Regions from separate parts of the Arthrobacter sp. 7Tela_A1 genome, predicted to be linked through region 1. Evidence: riboswitches for the same ligand, from Rfam matches in the RefSeq annotation. Region 1 holds a riboswitch; each other region holds the start of a gene.
The links. Region 1 has a riboswitch for S-adenosylmethionine ahead of TVB01_RS13710 (hypothetical protein). Riboswitches for the same ligand answer to the same signal wherever they lie in the genome.
Positions count from the first base shown of each region.

Region 1 (7,145 bases):
ACTCTTTGGGAGCAGACATGGCTGAGGCTTTTCTCGTTGGCGGAGTGCGGACCCCGGTGGGCCGCTACGGAGGTGCGCTGTCCAGCGTCCGTCCCGATGACCTCGCAGCACTGACACTGCGTGAACTCGTAGCCCGCGAAGGCCTGGACCCCGCCGTCGTGGACGAAGTCATTCTGGGCAATGCCAACGGAGCAGGCGAAGAAAACCGCAACGTGGCACGCATGGCTGCCCTCCTGGCAGGATTCCCGGACACCGTCCCGGGCATCACCGTGAACCGCCTTTGCGCCTCGGGCCTCTCCGCGATCATCATGGCCTCGCACATGATCAAGGCAGGCGCCGCGGACATCGTCATCGCCGGCGGCACTGAATCGATGAGCCGTGCCCCCTGGGTTACCGAGAAGCCGACCAAGGCGTTCGCCAAGCCCGGAGACACCTTCGACACCTCGATCGGCTGGCGCTTCGCCAACGAGCGCTTCGTCTCCGGCGATCTCTCCCGCGACGGGAAGATGACCTACTCGATGCCGGAAACCGCCGAAGAACTGGCTTCCACGGACAGCATTTCCCGCGAAGACGCCGACGCGTTCGCCGTCCGCTCGCACGAAAAGGCCCTGGCTGCCATCGCCGCCGGACGCTTCAAGGACGAAATCGTTCCCGTCACCATCAAGGGCCGCAAGGGCGACACCGTTGTTGACACCGACGAAGGACCCCGCGAAGGCACCACCCTGGAGGTCCTCTCCAAACTGCGCCCGGTGGTCAAGCCCGGCGGAATCGTCACCGCAGGCAACGCCAGCTCATTGAACGACGGCGCCTCGGCGATCATCATCGCCTCCGAGCGCGCTATCAAGGAATACGGCCTCACCGCCCGCGCCCGGATCGTCGACGGCGCCTCCGCCGGTGTCCCGCCGGAGATTATGGGCATCGGTCCGGTTCCGGCCACGCAGAAGGTCCTGCAGCGCAGCGGCATCAGCCTGGACCAGGTTGGCGCTTTCGAACTCAACGAAGCCTTCGCCACCCAGTCCCTGGCGTGCATCCGCCGCCTCGGCGTTGACGAGGGAATCGTGAACAACGACGGCGGCGCCATCGCCCTCGGCCACCCGCTGGGCTCCTCCGGCTCCCGCATCGCCATCACGCTGCTGGGCCGCATGGAACGCGAAGGCGCCTCGCACGGCATCGCAACCATGTGCGTCGGCGTCGGCCAGGGAACCGCCATGCTGATCGAGGCCGTGTAGTGCCGGACTTCGCGGAAGTCTCCGCGCACTTCACCACGCTCAAGGTCACCATCGGGGAAGACCGCATCTCAGCGGTCCTGAACCGGCCCGAGGTCCGCAACGCCATCGACCAGGCCATGGTCGACGAGCTGCATGCCCTCTGCGCCGAGCTCGAGAACAACCCGAAGATCCTGATCCTCTCCGGCACCGACGGAATCTTCGCTTCCGGCGCGGACATCGCGCAGCTGCGTGAACGCCGCCGCGAGGACGCCCTGCGCGGGATCAACTCGACGATCTTCCACCGCATCGCCAAGCTGCCCATGCCGGTCATCGCCGCGCTGGACGGCTACGCGCTGGGCGGGGGAGCGGAGCTGGCCTTCGCCGCCGACTTCAGGATTGCCACTCCGACCGTGAAGATCGGCAACCCGGAAACGTCGCTCGGCATTATGGCCGCAGCCGGCGCCACCTGGCGGCTGAAGGAACTCGTCGGGGAACCGCTGGCCAAGGAAATCCTCCTGGCCGGACGGATCCTGAACGCCGAGGAGGCCCTGGCAGCCCGCCTGGTCACCGAGATTCACGACGCGGCAAACTTGATGGACGCGGCCAACGCCCTGGCCGACCGGATCGCCAAGCAGGACCCGCTGGCCGTCCGCATCACCAAGTCCGTGTTCCACGCGCCCGCCGAGGCGCACCCCGTGATCGACACCCTCGCCCAGGGCATCCTCTTCGAGTCCGAGGCGAAGTTCGACCGCATGCAGGCATTCCTGGAAAGGAAGAAAAAGAAATGACAGTTCCCTCCAAGGTCGGTGTTCTCGGCGGCGGCCGCATGGGCGCGGGCATTGCCCACGCCTTCTGCACCGCCGGTGCTGCCGTCGTCGTCGTGGAGCGCGATGAGCAGGCGGCAAGCGCGGCGTACGAGCGCGTTGCCTCCAACCTCGCCAAGAGCGTTGAGCGCGGCACCACGGACGAGACCCTCGATGCCCTGGTTGCCCGGCTCAGCGTCTCCACCGACTATGCCGACTTTGCCGGCTCAGGCCTGGTCGTCGAGGCAGTTCCGGAAGACTTCGCCCTGAAGGCTGCCGCGCTGGCCGCTGTGGAGGAGCAGCTGGGCGACGACGCCTGGCTGGCCTCGAACACGTCCTCGCTGTCCGTTTCGGAGCTGGCCGATAAGCTGCGGCGTCCGGAGCGGTTCTGCGGACTGCACTTCTTCAACCCCGTTCCCGCGTCCACCCTCATCGAGGTGGTCCTGGGCAAGCAGACGTCCGAAGAGCTCGCTGAGGCCGCCCGGACCTGGGTGGCAGACCTGGGTAAGACGCCCGTCGTCGTCAATGACGCTCCCGGTTTCGCCAGCTCACGCCTGGGTGTGGCCATTGCCCTGGAAGCGATGCGCATGGTCGAAGAAGGCGTTGCCTCTGCCGAGGACATCGACGCTGCCATGGTCCTGGGCTACAAACACCCGACCGGCCCGCTGAAGACCACGGACATCGTGGGGCTGGATGTACGCCTCGGCATCGCCGAGTACCTGGCGTCCACGCTCGGCCCCCGTTTCGAGCCGCCGCAGATCCTCCGGGACAAGGTGGCCCGCGGAGAGCTTGGCCGCAAGACCGGCAAGGGCTTCTTCGACTGGAGCTAGGTTGCCCTGAGCAGCAGCCCGCCTGCTTCGCCCCTTAGGGCGGGGGATGCGGGCTGCGGCCGTTAACGCCGCTGTTCGGTTTCCGCCGGCGGGGGAGACTGCGGGTGGGCGGCGTCAATGCCGGCAAACCAGCCCGGTGCCCGGCCGCCCTGTGGGGGCTGCAGGGTTGCGGCGTCACAACCGCTGGTCTGCAGCAGCCAGGAAACCAGGGAGTTTGAGTTCCACATGTCGCCACCGGGCATCTTCGCACCCCACACCGTCAGGGGCACCTGGGGCACCCGGGCAAGCAGGGCATCGGCCCCGGCAGCGTCCAGGTTGAACACGAGGGGCGGTTCCGGCGCAAAGGCGAGGTCCGGTATGACCCCGTTCGGCCAGCACCGCACCTCATACCGGAACAGCCTGAGCCGTCCGAGGAACCGGAGTCCCACCGGTCCCGTGGCCACGATTCCGCGCGGCCCGGTGCCCTGGCCCCACGCTGGGGTCATTTCAATCGCATAGCGGGAACCGCGCGCGGTGACTTCCAGTGCTGCGTGGAACAGGGGCCGGGGACGGCGCCGCTCGCGCAGCGCGCGCCAGAGCTCCCACCAGCGGCTGGTGTGGACCACCACGCGGCCCCCGGCACCAACCGGGAGCCACCACAACCGCACCTGTGCTGTGTCCATGCGGCTCCTTCCCCGAAACCAACGTGCCTCAGGCCTGACCGCCGCGGCTGGGCAGCCTACGCCCTGGCGACGGGCTGCTGCAGCTCAGTGACCCAGTCAGCCTGGTCCTCGGACTCCGACCTCAGATACACCTCCCGGCACGGACCCGAGGGGGTGAGGCCGCGGGCAATGATCTCAGCGTGGACCGCCTGCCAGCTCCCGCCGATGCCGTCCATGGCGCCAAGGTGGATTCCGCAGATGGCTGCCGGAACGCTGGGCAGCTCAACTGCTTCGGCGCCGTCGGGGACCGGGCCTGAGCCGGCAAAACCGGCGGTAATCCGCATGCCGTCCTCGCCCATGTCGTACTGCGCGACCGGAACGCCGGCGGGAGCCTCCGCTGGTGAGAGCAGCCCTGCGACGGCATCAAACAATGGTCCGACGACGCCGGGTACCTCCGGCTGTTCTGCCACCACCGCGGTGCGGGCAATCAGGCGGAGCGCAGGAAGGGGTTTTTCAATGATCTCGATCTGGGCCATGTGCATTTCCTTTTCGATGAGGTGGAGCCTGCGCTCAACGTCAATGAGCCGTGCAGCAGCTATCCGTGCCTCCTCCGCGACCTCTGCCTGCCTCAGGCGCAGCAGCGCGGCGATCCGCTCCGAGTCCACGCCGGAGTCGAGCAGCGCGGAGATATCCTCCAGGCCGAACCCCAGGGAACGGAGGGCGACGATCCGGTGCAGCCGCTCGAGCTGAGCGGGATCGTAGGAACGGTAGCCGCTGAACTCATCCACGTGGGCGGGAACGAGCAGTCCGGCGGTGTCCCAGTGCCGCAGCATGCGGTGGGTAACCTGGCCGATCTGCGCGAACGCTCCGATGGATAACATGCTCCAGTTCTCCTGCCTTCCACAGTGTCAGGGTCAAGTATTGCCCTACGCGGAATCGCTGTCCTGCATCCTCAGATCATGTCGCGGAACCCGTCCCCGGCAGGGAGCCGCCCGCTCGGTAGTGGCCAAGTAGAAAAAAGAACTCCGGTTGCGGCCTTCGAAGGCGCCCCGGACCATCAGGGACGAATACCGGGGGCACCACTGGGGCTGCCCTGGGCTGGTCGCGAGGGCTTCGGCGAGCAGCGGAACATCGTGGTGCCACATGAGCTGCTGCTGCCCGGCGAGGACCAGGTAAATCAGGTCCAGCTCCGGATCGGCGTGGACTTCGACGTCGATCCAGTCCTCGTAGCGGTTGAGCCGCCCGCCGTGGATCCAATGGATCTTGTGGCCGGGGGCAAAGGCGGTGCAGCGCGGGTCACTGGAGGGAATCACAGCGTGTCCTTCGAAAGAGAGTGTCCTTGCCCGCTCCGGTTGGACGCGGGCCGCTTCGTCATCCGAACCACCCGCCGAACAGTGGGGTTGGTGCATGGCCAGTCGGAGCTTTTCCGCACCGGGAAGGTGCGGAGGCCATGTCTCGTGAAGCAATGATCACGTTAGCAGGTGCGGGTGACATCCGTCCCGGGCAGCGTCTTCTTTCGGAAGGACGAGGGTTACCGCCGGCCGCGGCAGTGGTCCTTCCCATGCCCCAGATGGACATCTGCGGTGATGGCCGCCAGATAGCCTTCGCGGTAGCCGGTGGCATTCGGGTGCAGCGGAAACTCGCCGCCCAGGGTGATCCAGGGATCGGCGGACCCCACGCCGTGCCCGGCGAACTCATCCGTGACATCCACGAAGGTTTCTCCGCGCTGTACCTGTCCGGCCAGCACCGCGTTCAGCGCATCCGTTCCCTGGTTGAACAGCGCCACCGCCTCCGGGCTCAGCGGTCCCGCGGGTCCGGCCTCGAACAGATATGGATAACCGACGAGGACCAGTTCCGCCCGCGGTGCGGATTGACGAACCTGGCGGAGGGATTCCTGCAGCTGCGCCGTAAGGGTGGTCTGCGCGTAGGCGGTCGCACTCGCTATGGCGGGGGCGCAGGTCTCCGGCAGCACCGGACCGATACAGGCCTGGACGATGGCACCGAATTGAACGTCATTGCCGCCAATCGTGACGGTGACCAAGTCGGTGCCGCGGTTGAGGGAACCATCCGCGCGCAGGGCGGCGATCTGCTCCGGCAGGTCCACGGGTCCGGCGGGGGCACCCGGGGGAGTGCTCGACGCCGTCGCGCCGGCACACGTCACATCCGCCTCCCGATCCACCCGGCGAAGGGCATCCAGCAGGGCCGGGTACCCCTCTGCAGTGCGGCCGCAGGCATCGAGGAGCGGCCCGCCGCCAAAACCCGACGCGTAGGAGTCACCCAGGGCAACGTAATCCACTTCTCCGCCGCGGCCCCGGTCCCTGTCCCAGCCGCGGTCCCAGCCGCGGTCCCACCCGTGGTGGTGTCCGCGGTCCTGTCCGCCGGCAGCCGCCGGAGCGGCTACGCCGCCCGCAGCCAGGCCCATTCCGAGAAACAGCAACAAGCCTGCCTTCGCCCAGCCGCGCATGGGGTTACGGTTCATCGTCGTACCTTCCGTCGTCGTCCGGGCCCACGGTAGCCCCGGCGCGGACAGGAGCAAACACGTGGTGTGGCAGCCGGCGCAGCGGCGAGTCAAAAAGCCGGATCCGGGGCATTGCATAGTGTGCCGCAGGGCACTCTCATGTAGGCTGGATTCATTACCGACCGTCCGGTCAGTTATCGCTGTGTCCGGTGGAAGCCGCAGCCAGCGGAACTCGCCCGGTCAGGAAAACAAACGTCCAGTATCGAAAGGGTCCGTCAAAGATGACCTCAACCGCCATAGACGTGCAAGTCGTCCCCAGCTTCGTCCAGGACGAGTGGTGGACCCCGGAAAGCGCCGCCGCCAACCCAGCCGAGGTCCGGGACGCCAGCACCGGTGAAATCCTCGCCCTGGTGTCGACCGACGGACTGGACATTGCAGCCGCCGTGGAGCACGGCCGCACCGTGGGCCACCGCGGACTGGCCGGCCTCACCTTCCACCAGCGTTCGCTGAAGCTGAAGGAACTGGCCCAGTACCTCAACGGCCGCCGCAAGGAACTTTACGAAATCTCCGCCCGCACCGGCGCCACCAAGATCGACTCCCTGGTGGACATCGACGGCGGCATCGGCGTGCTCTTCACCTTCGGTTCCAAGGGCCGCCGCGAACTGCCCAACTCCACGGTCGTCATCGACGGTGCAGCCGAGGTCCTTTCCAAGGACGGCTCCTTCATCGGCGAGCACGTCTACACCTCGATCCCCGGCGTCGCCGTGCAGATCAACGCTTTCAACTTCCCGGTCTGGGGCATGCTCGAGAAGTTCGCTCCTGCGTTCATCGCCGGTGTTCCCACCATCGTGAAGCCCGCAACGCCCACCGGCTACCTCTCCGAAGCCGCCGTGCGCATGATGATCGAATCCGGGATCCTCCCGGCAGGTTCGCTGCAGCTGATCTCCGGCTCCGCCCGGGACCTGCTGGACCATTTGGACTACCGGGACATGGTCTCCTTCACTGGTTCGGCGTCGACCGCCAACAAGCTGAAGAACCACCCCAATGTCATTGAAGGCGGGGTGCGCTTCACGAGCGAAACCGACTCGCTGAACGCCTCCATCCTCGGTCCGGACGCCGTTCCCGGCACGCCGGAATTTGATGCGTACGTAAAATCGCTGGTCACGGAAATGACCGTCAAGGCCGGCCAGAAGTGCACCTCGATC
Region 1 is NZ_JAXIOO010000038.1:1,959-9,103, reverse strand. Features, by position in the region: gene TVB01_RS13735 (thiolase family protein) at 18-1,229, shown strand; gene TVB01_RS13730 (enoyl-CoA hydratase/isomerase family protein) at 1,229-1,996, shown strand; gene TVB01_RS13725 (3-hydroxyacyl-CoA dehydrogenase family protein) at 1,993-2,841, shown strand; gene TVB01_RS13720 (hypothetical protein) at 2,904-3,503, opposite strand; gene TVB01_RS13715 (MerR family transcriptional regulator) at 3,560-4,363, opposite strand; gene TVB01_RS13710 (hypothetical protein) at 4,409-4,795, opposite strand; SAM riboswitch class IV at 4,813-4,945, opposite strand; gene TVB01_RS13705 (SGNH/GDSL hydrolase family protein) at 5,014-5,961, opposite strand; gene paaZ (phenylacetic acid degradation bifunctional protein PaaZ) at 6,222-7,145, shown strand, end outside.

Region 2 (7,145 bases), on a different contig from region 1:
GCCGCGTCGCCGCCGCCTGCGGGGTCCTGGTCCTCATCGCTGCTGAACAAGTCATTCACGCTTCAAGGCTACCCGTGCCCCCTGACGCTCGACTCCGCATCCCTCCCCCACGAGATAACAGAAACTGCCCGTTTGAGCGTTCATACGTGCAGTTTCTGCCATCTCGATGAGGGATTACAGGGTAACGGAGCCGTCAATGCAGGTGACCGACTCGCCGCCAATCCAGATCCGGCCCTCCCTGGTGAACACCCGCACCAGGCCGGACCGGTGGACGGCCGTGCCCTGCGTGATGGTGTAGCGCTCCTCCGCGATCCCCTGCCCGATCAGCCACTGCGCCAGGCCGGCGTTGAGGCTGCCCGTGACCGGGTCCTCCGACACACCCAGGCCGGGCGCGAAGGCGCGGACCTCGAAGTCCGTTTCCGCCGATTCGGGCTGCGGGCCAATGACCCCCACCCGGAGGCCGCCAATGGCGGCATGGTCCGGCGTCAGCGACAGCACCGTTTCGGCGTCAGGGAGCAGCAGTCCCAGCCAGCCCGGGCCGTTATCCACCCACTGGTGGCCCTTCACCTGGTCCGGCTGCAGGCCCAGGGCGGCTGTGACCTTGGCCAGGATGTCCTCCTCCACGGGTCCGGTGCGGATCAGGCGGGGCGCCGCGAACGCCGCGAGGCCGGCGTTGACCCGGAGCGGAACCAGGCCGATTCCGCACTCCTGGACCACGAGCCCCGGCTTCATCGGGGTGTTTCCGGCTTCCGTCCAGGCGTGGCAGGTGCCCAGGGTGGGGTGCCCGGCAAAAGGAATTTCGCCTCCGGGAGTGAAGATCCGGACCCGGTAGTCTGCCTCGTCCTGCGTGGCAGGCAGGATGAAGGTGGTTTCGGAGAGGTTCGTCCAGCGGGCAAACTGCTGCATCTGTTCGTCGTCGAGGCCCTCCCCGTCCAGCACCACGGCCAGCGGGTTGCCCTGGTACGGCTTGTTGCCGAAGACGTCTACCTGTTTAAACCAGCGTTGTCTCATGCGGACACTGTAATGGCTCGCCCGGCCGGCACCTTCCCCATCACCGTGTCCGTGGCTGGCTAGGATCGGCGCATGAACAGAGTGCCCGCCGGGAGGAAAGCGGCCGGAACTGCTGCCGTGCTGCTTGGCGGGTCCGCGGAGATCCTCGATTTCCTGGTTCCGCTGTGGGCCGGCAGCGAACTGGGGATCGGCGCGGAAGCGATCGGGATCCTGGTTGCGGCCGAGCTCCTTGTGTCGGTCGCCGCCCGCCCGGCAGCGGGCTGGCTGGCGGATAAGCGGCCGAGGACCGTCACCGCGGCCTCCGGCGCTGCGCTCTATGCCGTGAGCTGCCTTGGCTACGCACTGGCCGGTTCCTTGTCCGTTGCCTTCGGTGCGGCGATCCTGGGCGGTGTGGGCGGGGCCCTCTTCTGGGTGTCGGTCCGCGCCCTTGCCGCAGAGTACCTGGACCGTGATTCAGGTTCCATGGCGGGCCTGCTCTCCTCCGAAGCATTTGGTTCCTGGTTTTTCTGGGTGCCGGCGATGGTGCTGCTGCCCGCCGTCGGATTTGCCGGAGTCCTGGGTGCCCTCGCCCTCGCCTGTACCGCCGCCGCCGTGGTGCTGCTTTGCGCTCCGCGCAGGCGTCCGACGTCGCCGGAAGACGGTTCCGGGCCGGTTCGGGACTCGCTGCATCCACCGCGGAGCTACCGCGGCGATGTGGTCCGGATGGCTCCCCTGCTGTTTGTCGCCGGAGGAACAGCCGTGGCCGAAGCCGGCGTCGGCCTGCTGCTCCTGCTGCACCTGCAGGGAGCATTTGGGCTTGAGGTCTACCAGATCGCGCTGGTGTATCTCCCCGGCGGGATAGTGCTCACCATGCTGCCGCGGATGCTGCACCGGTTCGTGCAGCGGTACGGACGCCGCACGGGCTACGTCACAGCGAGCATCGCCTCGGCGCTGACGGCGGCCGGACTCGCCTTCTCCCCAGCACCCCTGGCCATAGCGGCGCTCTGGGTACTCACGTGCGTTTCCTGGGCGCTGTTGCTGCCGATGTACGGGGAGGTAGCCGCCGAGCTGAACCCGCGCCTCCTCGGCCGGGCGATGAGCATTCTCGGAAACGCGGGTCTGCTCGGCGCAGCCGTTGGTTCGCTGCTCGCGGGCTTCCTGTACGCCGGGGACTCCTGGCAGGCCGCCTGCCTGGTCTTCGCTGCCATCCTGCTGGCCGGAAGCGTGCTGGGACCGCTGGCGCTGGCGAAGATGGGCGTCCGGGACCGTCCCGGTCCGGACACGGCGAACACACCCCGGGAGCTGCTGCCGGAATAACGGCCGCACTCCCAAGACACCCCGTTACGAACTGTTGCGGCGTATGTACGCCGTGCACCCCGGGTTTGCACCCGCCATGCCGCGCCCCTAGATTGGTGGACAGAATCAAGAGTTCCAGCCACAGGCCCTGGCCGGCTGGACGGCAACCCTCTCGCCGTAGCGGGGTGCTCCAGGTGACGATTCGGCGGCTCCGGCGGATTTCCCGGTGCCGCAAGTACAGCACCTTCGCTGCTGCCCAGCACGGAGATGCGTCAGGCGAAGGATCCCCATGTCTCTTGAAACCGATTTTCAGCCGGCGGCACTCCGCCGTGCCTTTGGCCGTTTTCCGTCAGGTATTGCCGCGCTGTGTGCCGTGGTCGACGGCGTTCCCCAGGGGATCGTCGCCTCGTCCTTCACCGTAGGGGTGTCCATGGACCCGCCGCTGGTGATGTTCGCCGTGCAGAACACCTCCCGGACCTGGCCGGTGCTGAAGCAGGCGGGGCGCATCGGAGTCTCCGTCCTGGGTTCCGGGCACGACGGCGTCTGCCGCCAGATCGCTTCCCGCGACGGCGACCGCTTTGCCGGACTCGACCTGCACGACGCCGCTTCCGGTGCCCTGTTCCTCGACGAGGCAGCGCTCTGGCTGGAGACGTCGGTGGAGAACGAGGTCCCGGCCGGGGACCACGCCGTAGTGCTGCTCCGGGTCCATGGCTATTCCACCCACGGGGATGCCCATGAGCCACTCGTCTTCCACGGTTCGGCGTTCCGCAATCTGGCGGTTCCTGCCTTCGCCTGACCGGCGGAAACTCATCGAACCCATATGGACTCATCGAGCCCGCGCAAACTCATGAAGCACACAGCGGCTCACAGGAGTCTGTCCAGCCTGGAAACCCGTTCCGGTCTTCCGCCGGGGCCACTCCCCCGCAAATCCTGGGACGGGAGGGCGTGCTGGATGAGTTCCAGTACGGACTCCGAAAGCACAGTGCCCGGCACACCCTTCGGTGGCCGGGCACTGTTAGCTGCAGTTAAGCCTCTGCGGGCTTCTCCTGCTTCTTCTCCGGCTTGAAGTCCACGCCGGCTTCCTTGCGCTGCTGGGCGCTGATCGGCGCCGGAGCGGAGGTCAGCGGATCGTAGCCGCCGCCGGACTTCGGGAAGGCGATGACGTCGCGGATGGAGTCGGCACCGGCCAGCAGGGCCACCACGCGGTCCCACCCGAAGGCGATGCCGCCGTGCGGCGGAGCGCCGTACTTGAAGCCTTCGAGCAGGAAGCCGAACTGCTCCTGGGCGGTCTCCTCGGAGATGCCCATGACCTTGAACACGCGTTCCTGCACGTCGCGGCGGTGGATACGGATGGAACCGCCGCCAATCTCGTTGCCGTTGCACACGATGTCGTAGGCGTAGGCCAGGGCCGAGCCGGGATCCGTGTCAAAGGTGTCCACAAACTCGGGCTTCGGCGAGGTGAAGGCGTGGTGCACGGCAGTCCACTCGCCTTCGCCTGCGGCAACGTCACCGGCGGCAACGGCCGCGGCGGCGGGCTCGAACATCGGGGCGTCAACGATCCAGACGAAGGCCCAGTCCTTGGGATCGATCAGGCCGGTGCGGTGGCCAATTTCCACGCGGGCCGCACCGAGCAGGGCCCGTGCGGAGGACGCGTCGCCGGCGGCGAAGAAGATGCAGTCGCCGGGCTTGGCGCCGACCTTCTCGGCCAGGTTCTCGCGCTCGAAGTCGGTGAGGTTCTTGGCGACCGGACCGGTGAGGGTGCCGTCTTCCTGGACCAGCACATAGGCCAGGCCCTTGGCACCGCGCTGCTTGGCCCATTCCTGCCAGGCATCCAGCGTGCGGCGGGCCTGCGAGGCACCGCCCGGCATCACGACGGCGCCGACGTACGGTGCCTGGAAGACACGGAAGGTGGTGTCCTTGAAGAACTCGGTGAGCTCAGTCAGTTCCAAGCCGAAGCGCAGGTCCGGCTTGTCCGAGCCGTAGCGTGCCATGGCGTCGGCGTAGGTCATCCGGGCGATCGGGGTCTGGATCTCGACGCCGATCAGCTTCCACAGCGCCTTCACGATCTGCTCGCCGAGGGCAATGATGTCGTTCTCTTCCACGAAGCTGGCTTCGATGTCCAGCTGTGTGAACTCCGGCTGGCGGTCAGCGCGGAAGTCTTCGTCGCGGTAGCAGCGGGCAATCTGGTAGTACTTCTCGAAGCCGCCCACCTGCAGCAGCTGCTTGAACAGCTGCGGGGACTGCGGCAGCGCATACCAGGAACCCGGGGCCAGGCGTGCCGGGACCACAAAGTCGCGGGCGCCTTCCGGCGTCGAACGCGTCAGGGTCGGGGTTTCGATTTCAACGAAGCCCTCGTCGTGGAGCAGTTCGCGGGCCACCCGGTTGGCTTCCGAGCGCAGGCGCATGGCAGCGGCGGGGGCCGGGCGGCGCAGGTCCAGGTAGCGGTGCTTCAGGCGGGCTTCCTCGCCGACCTCCACGTGCTCGTCAATCTGGAACGGCAGCGGATCGGAGGTGTTCAGGATGACGACGTCGTCCGCAATGACCTCCACCTCGCCGGTGGCCAGCGCGGGGTTCTCGTTGCCTTCGGGGCGGCGCTCCACCTTGCCGGTGATCTGCAGGACGTACTCGTTGCGCAGGCCGTGGAAGACATCCTCTTCACGGACAACAACCTGGGCAACGCCGGAGGCATCACGCAGGTCGAGGAAGGCCACGCCTCCGTGGTCCCGGCGGCGGGCTACCCAGCCGGCCAGGGTGACGGTCTGTCCAATATGCTCGGCCCTCAGGGAACCAAGGGCATGTGTGCGCAGCACAGCAGTCCTTTCAACTTCGATTGGTTGCGGAAACCACCTGTTTCCGCCCATTGTGAGTAGAGATCTTCTTTGAGTTTACCGGTGATACCTTCTGTTCCCGGCCAAGGGCAGACTGATCGGAGGATGAGTGTCCGGCAACGCTGCCATGCACCGCCCGCTGGGCGGCTTCGACGCGACGACTGCCGGCATCGGATCCATCGTGGGCGCCGGAGTCTTCGTCGTCTTCCCCGCGGCCGTGGCTGCGGACGGCGGCCCGCTGGCGTTGCCTCTGGCGATCGCCGCCGTCGTCGCCTATGCGTGCGCCGTGGCGATTTTCCAGATCAGCGCGGCGCTGGATGAGGGCCAGGCCAATTACGACGACGGCGGTACCCGGGCGGCGCGGGTCATCCTGGGTCCGACTGCGGCTTTCGTCACCGGATGGATCTTCCTGTGTTCCCGGCTGGCGGCAGCTGCAGTGGCGGCGCTGATGCTGGGCGCCTACCTGCTGCCGGACTATGGCGTGGCGGTGGCAATAGGCGCGGTCACGGTGACGGCGCTGCTTAACCTGGCCGGCGCCACCCGCAGCGACTGGGTGTCCCGGTTCATTGTCGCGTTCGTGATCGCCGTGCTTGCCTTCGTTGCCGTAGTGGCGTTCAACTCGGATCAGCCCGGCGGGGTCCCCAAACTCGCAACGCTTCCTGAACCCGGCTTTTCCGGGATCCTGGAAAGCTCGGCGCTGCTGTATTTTGCGTTCATTGGCTACGGCTATCTGGCTTCGCTGGGGCCGCACGTCCGCTCCCCCGGACGCAACATTCCGCTGGCGCTGCCGGCAGCCATCGCCGTCGTCCTGGGCCTTTACCTGGTGCTCGGTGAATCACTGCTCAGCTACTTCGGAGCGCCGGGACTCGCAGCGGAGACCGCTCCCCTGACGGTCCCTGTCTCAGAAGTCAGCGGTGGTGTGGGGACCGGCGTCGTCCTGATTGCCGCGGCTGCCGCAGGGCTCGGCGCGCTCTCTGCCCTGAACGCGGGCGGCGCACGCATCGCTGCGTCCATGGCCGCCGAAGGCGAACTCCCCCGGCTGTTCGGCAGCCAGCGGTCCCTGCTGCGCGGCCGGCCTGAAACCCCATGGGTCGGCGTGTCGGCCGGAGCCGGCGTCGTCATTGTCCTCATCCTTGCGTTCCCGGCGCCCACGTTACTGGGGGTCGCGGCATTTACCGGGCTGCTCTATGCCGGGGGTACCGCCGTGATCGCTTTCACGCTGCGCTCGCGGCGCTGGTATACGCCGCGGGCACTGAACGTGCTGGGCCTTGCCGGAGCGCTGCTGCTGGCGCTGTCCCTTCCGCTGCTGGACATTGCGCTGGGGCTGATGGCGGTTGTTGCCGGTGCCGTGGTGCGGCTGACGTTCCGCCGGGGGCGCAGCGACGCTGGCGGCCGTCCCGGCGGGCCCCGGCAGCCGGACTAGGCGATTCCCTCCGCCAGGAGCCATGCCTCGATCTCCGCGAGCAGCTCGGCTTTGCGTTCAGCAGAAGCGAACGACGCCGTAATGGAGTTCTCCGCGAGCCTGGCCAGCTGCGCGGGGTTGAGGTCGAAGGTTTCACGGAGGACGGCAAAGTTGTCATCGACGTAGCCGCCGAAGTACGCCGGATCGTCGGAGTTCACCGAGACGTTCAGGCCCTGTTCCAGCAGCAGCGGCAGTGGATGGGATTCCAGTGAATCGACGGCCTGGAGCCGGACATTCGAGAGCGGGCAGATGGTCAGCGGAATCTGGTCGCGCTCGAGCCGAGCGACCAGTTCCGGGTCATCCATGCAGCGGATACCGTGGTCGATCCGGTCTACCAGCAGCAGGTCCAGGGCCTGTTCGATGTAGTGGGACGGGCCCTCCTCCCCTGCGTGCGCCACCAGCTTCAGTCCGGCCGCGCGGGCCTGCTCGTAGAGCGGAACAAAGTTCTCCGGCGGGTTGCCAAGTTCTGCGGAGTCGAGGCCAATACCGATGATGGGCGCGTCCATGGCCAGCAGGTCGGCGAGGACCCGGGACGCTTCTTCCTGCGGACGGTCGCGCAGGAATGCCGC
Region 2 is NZ_JAXIOO010000051.1:12,822-19,966, reverse strand. Features, by position in the region: gene TVB01_RS15450 (replication-associated recombination protein A) at 1-59, opposite strand, end outside; gene TVB01_RS15445 (PhzF family phenazine biosynthesis protein) at 175-1,011, opposite strand; gene TVB01_RS15440 (MFS transporter) at 1,084-2,307, shown strand; SAM riboswitch class IV at 2,411-2,530, shown strand; gene TVB01_RS15435 (flavin reductase family protein) at 2,576-3,082, shown strand; gene aspS (aspartate--tRNA ligase) at 3,312-5,096, opposite strand; gene TVB01_RS15425 (APC family permease) at 5,224-6,537, shown strand; gene TVB01_RS15420 (adenosine deaminase) at 6,534-7,145, opposite strand, start outside.
Region 2: it holds a riboswitch for S-adenosylmethionine, as region 1 does, so the genes downstream of both, TVB01_RS15435 (flavin reductase family protein) here and TVB01_RS13710 (hypothetical protein) in region 1, are expected to answer to the same signal.

Region 3 (7,145 bases), on a different contig from region 1:
GCTGTGATTGCCGGCATCGGCCTCTACTTCATCTACAAGGGCTTCACGCAGAAGTTCCGGGAGAACCTGGGACCGATCCCCGGACAGACCTGGCAGCGCACAGCGACTGTCACGGGGATCGGCGGCTACATCGCCAAGGGCATCTCACTCGTCATCTTGGGCGGCCTGGTGATAGCTGCAGCAGCAACCGCGGACCCGGAAAAATCCACCGGTCTCGACGGCGCCCTCCACACCCTGAACGAAGCGCCGCTGGGCTGGCTGGCCCTGGCCGCCGTCGGGGTTGGGCTGATCTTCTACGGCTTGTACATGGGACTCATCCGGGCACGCTTCGGGAAGCTCTAGGCCTCCCACCAGGAGCTGAGTTCCTCCAGCGGATCGGCATCCCACGGGGTGGGCAGCACGCCGTCCATGTAGCCGGCGAACCATTCCCGGACTTCCGGTGACTGGTAGGCCTCCTGCAATACGCGCGCCTTCTCGGTCTCCGCGAACCCACCGGTGCCGGCCACCACGCAGCGGAACGGAATCTGGTCTGCTTCCTTCTCGAAGGCCAGCGCGTCGTCCGGGGAGAGACCGATTTCCGCGGCCAGCCGCACGAACAGCACTCCGGCGTCCACGTCCGGCAGGGTCTTGGAGAGGGACTGCTGGTCCACCTCCACGAACTCGAAGTTCTTCGGGTTGGCAGTAATGGTTTCCTGCGACGTGTGGATAACGCCCACTCCCTCCTTGAGTTCCAGCAGGCCGGCGTCGCGCAGCAGCGTCAGCCCGCGCCCGTTGTTGGCAGGGTCCACCGGCAGGGCGATGCGCGCTCCGTCGGGCAGGTCCTGCAGGCTGGAGTACCGCTGGGACCAGATCCCCGCCGGTGATCCGTAAACGTAGAACAGCGGCTGCACCTCGAGCTTCTGGTCCACGTTGAACTGCTGCAGGTAGGCGCCGTGCTGGAAGTAGTTGGCGTCGAACTCGCCGTTGGAAACCGCGAGGTTCGGCTGGATGATGTCCGTGACGTAGGTTGCCTCCAGCGTCCAGCCCTTCTCCTTGAGCAGTGCGGCGGCGATTTTGGTGGGCTCCTGGAACGGAGCGGATTCGGTGGCGATGATCTTGATGGTTTTGTCCCCTGAGGCTGCCGCACCCCCGGTCAGGCCGCAGCCGGTAGCGGCGGTCAACGAGGCTGCGCCGGCACCGGCGAGGGCAAGCTTGAGGAAGTTCCTGCGTTCCATGGTGTTTCCTTTTGAAAGAGTGCGAATGGTTAGCGGTAAGCGGAGGGAACCGGTTCGGTCCCGTTGAGGAAGTACCGGCCGAGTTCGTTGTATTTGTAGGCAACCGGGTCATGCAGGGTGTGGGTGCGGACGTCCCGCCAGTACCTGTCGAACCCGTACTTGCTCCCGGCGGCGCGGGCACCGGTGACGTCGAAGATCCGGGCCGTGACGTCCAGGGACACCTCGTGGGCGGCGATCTTCGCGGCTGCAATCTGCTCCGCCACCCCCGCCCGTTCCGCGGCGGTGAGCGCCTCGCCGGCGTCGAACGCCCACTGCAGGGCGGTGGTGGCCTGGTCGATGACGGCGGCAAGCGCCTGGAGTTTCGCCGCGAAGGACCCGTAGTGGTTCTGGATAAACGGATCGTCCGACGCCGTTTCCACCTCTGCGTGGAACCACGGCCGGGCGGTGGACAGGGTATAGTCCCGGGCAGCCAGCACGGCTCCTTCCGCAGCCGCGAGGTAGGCGTGGGCGAACAGCAGCTGGAACGCGGGGGTGGTGAGCACCTGGTGCGGTTCCCTTTCGCCGTCATGCGCTCCGAGGTTGGTGATGACGGCTGCGTCCGGAACAAACACGTCCCGGAACTCGATGGTGTTGGTGGCGGTCAGCCGGGAGCCCAGGACATCCCAGTCATCGTGGCGGATCACGCCGTCGGAAGCCGTGTCGATGATCAGCGCCAGCCGGTCGCCGCCGTCGAGCACCGCCCGTGCATAGATCTTCTCCGCAACCCGGCTGCCAGTGGCAAAGGGTTTCCGGCCGGTGACCAGGTAACCGCCGCCGGTGCGGACCGCAGTGGCCTGCGGGCCCTGGGGCGTCCCTGTGGAGGACCAGAGCCACTGGTGGTCCAGGCAGTCGTCCGCCAGCGCCTGCCCCCGGGATTCGCCCAGGTCAATGAACGGGAAGGCCTGGAAAATGTAGTGGTAACCCAGCAGCTGGCCAATCGAGTTATCCGCACGTGCCACCCGCTGCACAATTTCGAAGGCGGTGCTCCAGCCGATTCCCGCACCGCCGAAGCGGGCCGGGATGGTCAACGGCAGCAGCCCTGACCTGCGCAGGATTTCCACCTCGGTGAACGGCGGCTTGTTCGCGGCGTCGCGTTCCAAAGCGTCAGCGGCAAGAATGGCGGCGACCTCGTCTGCGACGTCGAACCAGCGCTGCGCCTCTGCTGGCACCGTGTGTCCGTAACGGGTGAGCAGGCTGGCGGTCATCGGGTGGCTCCTGAAGCTGCAAGGGTGTTGTCGGGTGTAAAGGCCCCGCGAAAAGCGGCGGCCCGGTGGCGTTCGTTGAGGAGCGGGCCGGCTCCGAAGAGCTTCTCCCTTAGCGTGCCGGGGGCGTATTCGCTTTGGGCCAGGCCCCGGCGGCGCAGCTCGGGCAGCACACCGTCAATGAAGTCCGTGTAGGAGCCGGGCAGGATCGCGTTAATGATGTTGATCCCGTCCACTCCTGCGTCCTGCCAGCGTTCAAGCTCGTCGGCGATCTGTTCCGGGGTGCCGGTGACCTGCTGTGCCTCGGTGCGGTAGCGGGCCACGTCGGCCAGGGTCGGGTTGCCGCCGGGCGTGGAGTCGATGATGGCCTGCAGCACACCCCGGCCGCCTTCGGTCTGCACCTCCCCCAGCGGAGTGTCCAGCTCCAGGCCGCCGAGGTCGATGCCCAGGCCGCCGCCGATGTGCGCGATTACGGCATCCAGGTCCAGGTATTCGTCCAGTTCGGCCTTCTTGCGCTGCGCTTCTGCTTCGGTTCCGCCCACTACGAAGGACAGCCCGGTGAAGACCTTGATGTCATCTGGAAGCCGCCCGGCCTCGGCGGCGCGGGCACGGACCCCGGCGGCAACCTTCGCTGCATGGGAGGGGTTGGGCGCGAAGATGAACGTGGCTTCGGCGTTGGCGGCCGCGAACTGCTGTCCGCGGCCGGAGCTGCCGGCCTGGAAGAGCACGGGCGTGCGCTGCGGGGAGGGAGAGCTCAGGTGCGGGCCGTCGATCGAATACCGCTCACCGCGGTGATGGATCTTGTGGACCTTGTCCGGATCGGCGTGGACGCCGCTGGCCTTGTCCTGGACCAGGGCGCCGTCGTCCCAGGATCCTTCCCAGAGCTTGTACACGGCGTCGGTGTATTCATCCGCCCAGTCATAGCGGCGGTCGTGCCCGGCCAGCCCGTCACCGTTGAAGTTGCGGTGCGCGTTCTCCAGCACGGAGGTGACGATGTTCCAGCCGGCACGGCCGCCGGAGAGGTGGTCCAGCGTGGACAGCTGCCGGGCGAACTGGAACGGATGGCTCTGGACAACGGAGGACGTCGCCGCCAGCCCAATGTTCCGGGTGGCGCCGGACAGTGCTGCGAGCAGCAGCAGCGGATCGTTGGCCGGCACCTGCAGCCCGCGGCGCACATGGGAGGCCCAGCCGCCGTCGTGGTTTCCGTACAGGCCCACGACGTCGGCGAAGAACAGGGCGTCGAACTTCGCGTCTTCGAGCTGCCGGGCAAGGTCTGTCCAGAAGGACAATTCGTTGAAGCGGTGCTGTTCGGCGTCAGGGTGGCGCCACTGGCCGCCGCGGATGTGGCTGGTGGTGTTCATCAGGAAGGCGTTCAACAGCAGGCGGGGCCGGGGCCCGGAAAAACGGGTACTTGGAGTGCTCATGGAGGAAACTTTCGGTAGGAGGGGAAGCTAGAGGCGCTTGTCAGCGCGGCGGGAGAACCAGGAGCCGCCCAGCTGCACGGCCTGGACCAGCAGGACCATCAGCACAATCGCGGTGAGCATCAGCCCGGTTTCGTAGCGGTAGTAGCCGTACCGGATGGCAAAGTCACCGATTCCGCCGCCGCCCACCAGTCCGGCCATGGCGGAGTAGGAGATGAAGCTGACGGTCATGATGGTGACGGAGCTGATCAGGGCCGGACGCGCTTCGACCAGCAGGACGTCGCGAACGATTTGCCCGCGGGTGGCGCCCATGGACCGGGCGGCCTCCACCACGCCGCCGCCCAGAGCGGTGATGTTCTGCTCCACGAACCGGGCAAAGTAGGGGATGGCGTTGATGGTCAGCGGCACGATGACGGCCGCGGTGCCGATGGTGGTTCCCACCACGAAGCGGGTGAAGGGGATGATCGCGATCAGCAGGATCAGGAACGGAAAGGAACGCACCAGGTTCACCAGAGAGTCCAGGACCCGGTGCAGCCGCGGTTTGTGCCCCAGCCCGTCCGGCCCCAGGGCGTAGAGCAGCACGCCCAGCGGGGTGCCGATCAGCACCGCCAGCGGGATCGCGACCAGCAGCATGGTGCCGGTCTGCCCCAGTGCGGCGAGCAGTTCCGGCCAGACTTCGGCAATGCGCTCAAGCAACGCGGGCTCCTTCCCGGCGCGCAGCCCGGTCCAGGGAGATTTCGTCAGAGATCAGGTACCGTCCGATCGAGGTGGCCGGCGTGAACCCTGGCCGGGCCAGCTCCGTGAGCGCGAACTGCTCCACGACCCGGCCTTCCTCCATGACGGCCACGTTGTCCGCTATGGCTTTGATGACGTTCATTTCGTGCGTCACCACCACGATCGTGATGCCGAACCGCGCGTTGACGTCGCTGAGGTACTGCAGCACGGACGCGGTGGTGCGGGGGTCGACGGCGGAGGTCGGCTCATCGCACAGCAGCACCTTGGGCCGGGTGGCCAGGGCACGGGCTATGGCAACCCGCTGCTTCTGACCACCGGAGAGCTTCGCCGGGTACGTCCGCGCTTTCTCCGACAGGTCGACGACGGCGAGCGCCTCCAGTGCGCGGGCCCTGCGTTCGGCAGCGTTCTTCACTCCCGCGAACTTGAGCGAGAGCTCCACGTTCTGCGCGGCTGTGCGGTTATTCAGCAGGTTGAAGTGCTGGAAGATCATCCCGATCTCATGCCGTGCGGCGCGCAGCTCGGCATCGGCCAGAGCTGTCAGGTCCGTTCCGTCCACCAGGACCCGGCCCGAGGCGGGACGTTCCAGGAGGTTGATGTTGCGCAGCAGCGTGGATTTACCCGCACCGGAAAACCCGATGATGCCCTGGATGCTGCCTTTGGGGATGTCCAGGGACACGTTGTCCACGGCGGTGAAACTGGATCCGCCGGTGTCAAAAACGGTCGAAACATTCTCGATCCGGATCATGCTCTCCTCCTTCAGGTTGTGAAGGTGCGCGCCGCGGAGTCCACGGCTTCAGCGCGCCGAGGCACGTTTGAAGGGGACCAAAAGATAGCGGGTGCTTCTCCATCGGTCCTGGCGGTAGCACCCCTCTGCTCCGTATGAATTACGGAAGGGGTTGCTGCGGCGTCACGGAGCCAGGTCTCTCAGCCGCTCTGGATGGTTACGGGTTCATGCTGTCCGCTGGCGAGAGCCCGCGCAATGTTGTGACCGCATATGACGCAGTGCGTCCGGGCGTGACGTGCACCACCTGGGTCGCCAAGAGTTTTCCCACGTACGGCGCGGGCTGGGGCCTGCAGCATCTTCGTCGGGCAGGATGGAAGGCGTGATTCCGACGCAGCGCCCGCCGCTTTCCACCGATCTCAGCGAAACGGAGTACCTCCGCTGGTATTGGCTGAAGGAGGAATTGCAGGCCTTCGCCCGGGCAAACGGCCTCAGCGCCGCAGGCTCAAAGGCCACTGTCAGCTCACGCGTCGCGGCTTGCCTGGCTGGACGGTCCCTGGCGGAAGCGCCCGGCCGCCCGCCGCGCCGGCCGGCGCCGCTGGTCCCGCCGCTGACGATCCATACGGTGGTTCCTGCCGGACATCCGTGCAGCCAGGTGCTCCGGGAGTTCTTCGTCAACGCACTGGGACCCGGTTTCCGGTTTGATGCGCCCATGCGGGCGTTCTTCGCGGCCAATGACGGCACTGCGACGCTGGCCGCGGCCCTGGACCACTGGCATGCCACCCGATCCGCCGCCGCCCGGCCAATCGGGCCTCAGTTTGAGCTCAACCGGTTCTCCCGGGACTGGCATGCCTCCCACCCCGGCGGCACCCGGGACCAGATGCTCGCGGCGTGGAAAAGCCACCGTTCACTGCCGGTGGACCTGCGCCCGACAGGTCCGGCTCAGTCCTAGAGCCCGAAGCGTCCCGCTTCAATAACGGGGCAGGTATCCATGACGACGTCGAGCCCCGCTTCGGCGGCGCGCTGGGCGGCCGCCTCATCCACGACGCCGAGCTGCAGCCAGACGGCTTTGGCTCCAACCTCGATGGCCTGGTCCACAATGTCCCCGACCCGGGATGAATTCACGAAACAGTCGACGACGTCGATCTGGCCCGGGATCTCAGCCAGCCTGGTGTATCCCTTGTTGCCGAAGACGTCGTCGCCGGCCAGGTTCACCGGGACGATCTCCATCCCCAGCGAGTCCTGGACGAATTTGGAAACACCCACCGCGGGCCGCAGCGGATTATTCGAGAGACCCACCACTGCCCAGCGTCCTTTGGATGAGAGCAGGCGGGATATAACCTCGGGATCATTGCGGTGTGCCATTCTGGCCCTCCCTCCGGTTGGAACTCAACGGGTCTTCAGCGTACGCGCCGTCCTGCGACGGGTCGATCCGGCGTCCGCGGCCCCTAATCCAGGAAATCGCTGACTGCCTCGGCAAGCACTGCATCGTCCAGTCCGTGCCAGGATCCCTCAAGCAGCTGGAAGGACCCTTCCGGAAGGATTTCCGCCGTCTCGCGGGCCCAGGCCTGCAGCCGGGCATCGCTGCCGCTGCTGGCCAGCACCAGGACCGGAACATGAATGCCCGTGAGGGCTTGGATGTCGGTTTCCAGCATGAGGGTGAGGTCGTAGGAGATGGTGTGCGCCGCCGGCTCGAAAGGTGAGGGTTCGGATTGCTCGATGATTTCCTCCGGGACACCGATGGACTCCTGGAAGAGGCGCACGGCCCCCGCCCGGTCCTCGGCGTCGATCAGGGCTTCAAGCTGCGGGCGGA
Region 3 is NZ_JAXIOO010000039.1:4,102-11,246, reverse strand. Features, by position in the region: gene TVB01_RS13930 (DUF1206 domain-containing protein) at 1-342, shown strand, start outside; gene TVB01_RS13925 (MetQ/NlpA family ABC transporter substrate-binding protein) at 339-1,214, opposite strand; gene TVB01_RS13920 (acyl-CoA dehydrogenase family protein) at 1,244-2,458, opposite strand; gene TVB01_RS13915 (LLM class flavin-dependent oxidoreductase) at 2,455-3,879, opposite strand; gene TVB01_RS13910 (methionine ABC transporter permease) at 3,907-4,572, opposite strand; gene TVB01_RS13905 (methionine ABC transporter ATP-binding protein) at 4,565-5,356, opposite strand; SAM riboswitch class I at 5,453-5,555, opposite strand; gene TVB01_RS13900 (hypothetical protein) at 5,715-6,284, shown strand; gene TVB01_RS13895 (CoA-binding protein) at 6,281-6,697, opposite strand; gene TVB01_RS13890 (alpha/beta fold hydrolase) at 6,781-7,145, opposite strand, start outside.
Region 3: it holds a riboswitch for S-adenosylmethionine, as region 1 does, so the genes downstream of both, TVB01_RS13905 (methionine ABC transporter ATP-binding protein) here and TVB01_RS13710 (hypothetical protein) in region 1, are expected to answer to the same signal.